2 linked regions of the Symmachiella macrocystis genome follow. The protein of the gene in region 2 interacts with the protein of the main gene of each other region in a pairwise test. Links are inferred from orthologs where the notes say so. Each region holds a gene or a part of one and is shown on either strand. Other genes may lie near its edges. The genes, in order: CA54_RS08600 and yegS.

What was found.
Region 1: the proteins of yegS (region 2) and CA54_RS08600 interact in binary tests that used the Escherichia coli proteins (3 or more experiments, as listed by UniProt). The link is inferred for Symmachiella macrocystis from one-to-one orthologs.

What each region holds. Positions count from the first base shown.
Region 1 is NZ_SJPP01000001.1:2,205,637-2,208,752, forward strand. Bases 317-3,102 are described here. They hold CA54_RS08600 (citrate synthase), read right to left. Parts: upstream 2,451-3,102; coding sequence 1,182-2,450; downstream 317-1,181. Other genes in these bases: CA54_RS08595 (CorA family divalent cation transporter), read right to left, coding at 317-917; CA54_RS29205 (hypothetical protein), read right to left, coding at 901-1,107; CA54_RS08605 (hypothetical protein), read right to left, coding at 2,600-2,791; CA54_RS08610 (SMI1/KNR4 family protein), read right to left, coding at 2,851-3,102. Outside these bases: CA54_RS08590 (DUF2306 domain-containing protein), read left to right, coding at 1-151; more of CA54_RS08595, read right to left, coding at 177-316; more of CA54_RS08610, read right to left, coding at 3,103-3,116.
Region 2 is NZ_SJPP01000001.1:2,512,213-2,515,347, reverse strand. Bases 331-3,135 are described here. They hold yegS (lipid kinase YegS), read right to left. Parts: upstream 2,296-3,135; coding sequence 1,366-2,295; downstream 331-1,365. Other genes in these bases: CA54_RS09710 (hypothetical protein), read right to left, coding at 2,507-3,037; CA54_RS09720 (hypothetical protein), read right to left, coding at 632-1,252; CA54_RS09725 (hypothetical protein), read left to right, coding at 331-451. In the rest of the region: more of CA54_RS09725, read left to right, coding at 32-330. UniProt on the Escherichia coli protein: In vitro phosphorylates phosphatidylglycerol but not diacylglycerol; the in vivo substrate is unknown.

The sequences.
Region 1 (3,116 bases), 310 kb from region 2 along the record:
CGTCCTCGTCATACTTGGGTTCGAGTTTGAGGAAGTCTATCAGACAGTGGCCTGGATCGCCTGGGTACCGAATTTGATTGCCACGGAATGCTTTCTCGGTATGACAAAGCGATCTGCATCGCATGTATCGACGTCGGCGGTCGACAAATGAGTGCCCGACAGGTTGAGTGCGACCTTCAATCAAACCAACCGTTGCGCTTCAGATACAGTCCCATTCCAAATAGAGTGGCCAGCATGATGCCGATGACAATGAGATATCCGGTCGGGATGCCCATGCCGGGCAAGTCGGTGAAATTCATGCCGTAAATGCCCGAAATGAGCGTCAACGGCAGGAAGATCGCCGGCAGCAGTGTCAGCATGCGCAAGCGGTTTTCTACCTTTTGCTGAACGGTCGCGTCGTAGGTGCCCTGCAGGTCGGCGACGCGGGATTGAGCGCCTGCGATCATTTGGCCGGCGACCTCTGCCAGTCGCAATTGTTCGCCGAAAAGTCTCGACGTCCCGGTGAATTGCAACGATTTCGACTCGACAGTTCGCAAGACGCCGGCGCAGTAGGTATGGTCGTCGTGCACCGTCGCATGGTGGCTAATCCTTCGTCGCATCTCGGCGATCTGCTGAGGATCAATCTGCTCAGGATCGCGGTCGAGCGCCATGGCAAGTTCTTCGGCCTCGGTACGCACATCCAGAGCGGCGTCCAGGTTTTTCTTACCGATGGAGGTCAACAAGTGATACAGCAAGGCCGATGCACTTCGTTCGAACAGCTGCACCTCCTCATTTAAGTCATCGATCACGTCCTTAATGGAATGCACGAAGTCGCGATGGATACTGATCACGGTTGTCGGCAAGTACAGGACGGATACGTACGGTTTGGAGTACACGTCCCAGCCCAGATGCGTGGGCAGCTCAAGACAAAAACGCATCGCTCCGCGAAATAAACCGCGCCGTCCGTTCCGTAGCAAGGCAAGCTGCGAGAATGGAAGCGGGTAGGTTGTAAGGCGCGAACACATCTTTCAATTCGTCGATTGTGGTATCTTTGATATCGATCCAACGATGTGTCTCATCGTCGACCCATTCAGCTGACAGTTTGGTTTTTGGCAGCGACTCCACCACGATCGCTCGGTGAAGCGCCGAAAATCAGCTCGCCTCAGGCAAAATGGCTGTCCCATGCGTTTGATAACCGGCCGTTAGCGTTGGTCCATCGGCACGTAGGTGCGCTCGTTGGGTCCCGTGTAAACTTGGCGGGGCCGATTGATGCGGCTGCCGGGATCTTGCCGCAGTTCTTTCCAATGGGCAATCCAACCCGGCAAACGTCCCAGGGCGAACATGACTGTGAACATCGCTGAGGGAATTCCCATGGCGCGGTACAGGATGCCGCTGTAGAAATCGACGTTGGGATACAACTTGCGCTCAATGAAATATTCGTCACTCAGAGCGACCTCTTCCAGGCCTTTGGCAATATTCAGCAGCGGATCGTCGATACCCATCGTTTTGATCACGTTGTCGGCCGCCTTGCGAAGGAACGTCGCGCGGGGATCAAAGTTCTTATAAACACGATGGCCAAAGCCCATCAGACGAAACTCATCGTCCTTGTCCTTGGCGAGATTGACATATTTCATATAGTCGCCGCCATCTTGCTGAATCATCTCCAACATTTCCAACACCTTTTGATTCGCTCCGCCATGTAGCGGTCCCGATAAGGCGCCGATGCCGGCGGAGATCGAGGCAAAAAAGTTGGCTTGGCTGCTGGCGACCATTCGCACCGTCGAGGTGCTGCAATTCTGTTCGTGATCCGCATGCAGAATCAACAGCATGTTCAGGGCGTTGGCCAATTCCGGCGGGACATCGTAGGTTGTCGTTGGCATGGCAAACATCATGTGCAGAAAGTTGGCGCAGTAAGACAAATCATCCCGGGGATAGATAAACGGTTGGCCGATCGATTTTTTGTAGGCGTAAGCTGCAATGGTTTTGGCTTTGGCGAGCAGACGAATGACATTCATGTCGTCGTCTTCAGCAAGTTCCGGGTAGTAGGTCGACATCGAGGCGACCATGGCCGAGAGAATCGCCATCGGGTGGGCAGACGGCCGAAAACCCTCGAAGAACTTTTTCATGTCTTCGTGGATCATGCTGTGAAAGGTCAATTGTTGACGGAAATTCGACAATTGCTCTAGGTTGGGAAGCTCGCCGTAAATGAGCAGGTAGCTGATTTCCGGGAAGGTGGCGGATTCGGCAAGCTGCTCGATGGGATATCCGCGATACCGTAAAATTCCCTCTTCGCCGTTGATGAACGTGATTGCGCTTTCGCAGGAACCGGTGTTGCCGTAACCGGAATCCAGCGTGATGATATCGGCGTCGGACCTGAGACTGGTGATGTCGACTGCGCGCTCCCCCTCGGACCCCGTAATCACCGGAAGCTCGTATTCCTGACCGTCCAGAACCAACTTAGCCGTCCCCATCGTCATTCCCCTTGCCTACTGGCCATCAAGGTCTGTTGAGTATCCCGTGAACGTGTTTCGCTCTTTTTGAATCGGCAATCATCGCTGCTGCCGGTTGCGGGAGCAGGCTGTCATCCCGGTAGGACCCGAAATTGCTGGGCAGACCCCGACTACCCTTCGGAACCAAAGCCACACTCCAATAATACGAACCTGCCGGGAAATGATCGAGCCAAAAAGGCATTTCCGTTCAGTTCTTCTGACTCAAATTCCCCGATTTTGCTGGAAAATTCAATAGCTTCCGCCACGCCGACCTGGTCGTAGTAGACGGTTAAGCCGATCTGCACAACATTGTCGCGAATCACGGTCCGATTGCCCTGGACGTCGTACTCACACTCATAACGCGGCCGCACCGGTTGTAGTGTCAATCGATTAGGTAAATCTGGTGCAGGAATTCATCAAACGCATACGCTACTACAGACGCACCTTCGGAAATCGCGATAAGTTCACCATCGACCTCCTCTCTATCAACGTCTTCAGTATGCCACCCAAGCACTTGCCCTCGGTCATCACCGCTCAAAGAAATACAGTACAGCCCTCCGTCGCACTGGGCAATTGGCAATAGGCGTGGCGGCAGATCGAACTCAGCAACATTGGTTTCATATACAGGCCGTAATGGATAACAGCTAT
Region 2 (3,135 bases):
TTGGACCAAGTCACACCCCGGGATTACGAAGATGGCCGTTGAAAAACCAATGAGCAACGTTGAGGTGCGTGAAGCGCTAACTCTTCTCTTGCAACGCGAGGAGGAGCGAGCCAAAGGTTCGCGTCGCAAAGCTCGACGTCGCAAGCGTCAGAAGCAGAGAACGAAAGAAGCCGGCATCGCCAAATTGGTCAAGTCGATCGAAGTCATCAAATGGTGCGTGCTGAGTATTTCCACCGTGATGGCGATTTCAATGATTATTGGTATAGCCGTGATTATGGAGTTGACGCGCGAAGCAGAACGGATCAAAGGCGAAGTCGCCGCGATACAACAAGATGCAGAGCGGATCCGTGAAAAGATCAAGCATCCGCTAGAGACAATTGGCGGAACACTTGGCCGAAGGCTGGAGGGCAACATCGGCGACTTCCTCAACACTGATAAGCCCGGCGAGTAGATCTTTTTGATCAACCGAACGCGGTGTTTCGACGATCGTACAAGCGACAGACTCACTCGGTCGCGTGTTTCGATTACTGGAGTAACGTTTTTAGCTCGCATTCTGCAGCCAGCGTTTTTTAAGACATCGCCGCGCCGGATCGCAAGCCAGCGAGCCTCATTACGTCCGAGCCAAAGATGATCAACCTTCTGCGTCCATATCACGCGTTTGCACGCTTTTCGGGCCGAAGGCTCCCAGAGTGACTTGAAAGAGTTGCCACTGCTTCAGCGTCATATTCGTCTGCGTGACCTCGCGCAAACGGCAGACGTGAACGTAGCCATGCCTTGTCGTTGACGTGCTTAAAACGTAGACCGCCGCCAAATGTTCACCTGTTGACTCGTCAACGAACGAACGTGTTAGGACCCCCATTGTTCGTAGCCGATCAGTCGGCCAGTCTACGAGGACAATTTGCGCGGATTCCTTGGCCCGTATGACTTCTGAAAAAAGGCGTTCATCCCAATTGGAGAATCTGCTCCAAGTCGAGTGTTTTTCCACCATCGGCAAAATCACGAATCGAATCACGATTCCTATTAGCGGAGGCAGTAGAAGAATCGAGAAGACGGCCAAAACCACCCGTGCCGGGGGATTCGCAATGAAATCGAAATAGGGAAGGATGGACCCGACGGCCGCAATGAGCACATATAATACGAGCAAAGCGATGATGCCGTGCAGGTAGATCTTCGACAGCAAGACAAATAGCGGCTGATCTAATGTGATCGAGTCGTCGGACTCCTGCTCAGCAGGTAGAACTGGAAGGTTCACTCTTAGAGCTCCTCACCGGTCGTTTCAACAACGTAGTTTGCTGCTGTCGATACGATGGATTATGAAACGCAACAAAACGTTGTAGTTCATTTGCCGTGCGCAAAGGCAGTTTGTCAGGCGTCTCCAATAATTGGGGCACCCTTCGGCAATACAAACGGTAAAGCCCGCGGCAAAACGTCGAACTGAAAAGATTTGCCTCGCACTGGCTCTCCATCGAGATTGAATTGGAGTTCGTCGAGCATTTCGATCTGGAATGATGCGATTTGACCATAGTAGACATAGCGGTTATCGACCCGCTGCGGATTCATGATTTCTTTGAAGAGCGTTCCGAGTTCGCCTACTTCGACATCGTGCACTGCCATCACGTCGAGGAAACCGTCATCAAGTAAAGCGTTTGGTGCAACTTGGTATCCGCCGCCCGCCTGACTTCCGTTTCCAACTGCGATCATGATTAAAGTCCCTTCGTCTTCGCGATCCGGCGAAATGACTTTGCCGCGATACGGATGCATTTTTAAAGCGGTTACCAATCCCATCAATGAATAGGCACCGCCACCTAGGAGATTTTTCATCTCAACCGGTGTATTGGCCGTCACTTCTGCGCCAAACCCACCGCTGGCCACATTCACGAAGATACGGCCATTCATTTGACCAACATCGATGTTGTGGATGTCGCCTTCGGCCGCCAGCAGCAGTGCTGCCTCGGGATTATCCGTAGGAATCCCGCAACCGCTGGCAAAATCATTGGCTGTGCCGAGCGGAAGCACGGCCATGGCGCTGGTCAACGTTCCCTCAGATTGCAGCAGGCCGTTTGCAACTTCATTGACCGTTCCATCGCCTCCGCCAGCAATAACGACATCAACAGAATCGTGAACTGCTTCACGAGCAAGCCGGCCCGCATCTCCACCTTCCCAGGTGACGCGGACCTCAAGCTGGTGCCCACTTTTTCGTACGGCGTGAATTGCCTCACGAATAATTGAGCTTCCTGCGGATTTGCCGTTCAAGATCAACCGCAATGTTCGCCCTGTTGGCGCTATCGTATTCATTCCGCAAGTAACCTCCACATCCCTTCTCAATGACATGGGATTTCGCTTGTCTAGTCTATGGTCGCTACCATCCTGCGACAAGCACGAACAAATGCCGAGAATAAAATGAATAATTCTTAGCCAACACTGGGTGATTCTTTACGCCGTACGACGATTCAATCTCTTCCTGCAGCTTCAATCGCAGCTCCTGTGGAACATACCCGTTCGGTTGCTATTCGTGTTCTGAATCCGGACCAGCGTATTTGTTACTGCGCCAATCCCATTGGCCAGTCGGATACACTTTGGTGAAGGAGTCTGAACCGTCGTGGTAATACACCTCGAACAACTTTCGGTCTTCGGCGACCCAATAGCCGTGCGAAATCAAATCAATGGATGTCCCGTGCACGAGATCGGGCAATTCGCTGGGGAACGGCGGCCCGTTCGCCGCGAGTGTTGCATATGTTTTCGCAAGATAATGCTTCGTCGCATTTATGCGATATCTGGTCCCGACTATCGAAATGGCCGCTACCAGCACAGCGGCCAGAGCGGTGGCCATAAAATAACTGCGAGTTTCAACCCGCCGCATAATTCCTTCAATGACGCCATCGATAAAAGCAACTATGAACACGACAGCACAAATGAAGACGTTTCCAATTTGGTAGCCTTTGTCTTGGATGGTGGCGAATGTGTGCATCCACGCATTCAACGCGAATACCGCTGCTGTAACACCGAGGACCACGCTACCGATGATATGTCGACGCATCGCTTATTTTCTCGCCTGATACCGGAAGCGGAATATCCTTGTTCACCGCGCCTCCGCAAGCGATATTAATATCCCTGCCCACCAGAAGCTGTTGCCAC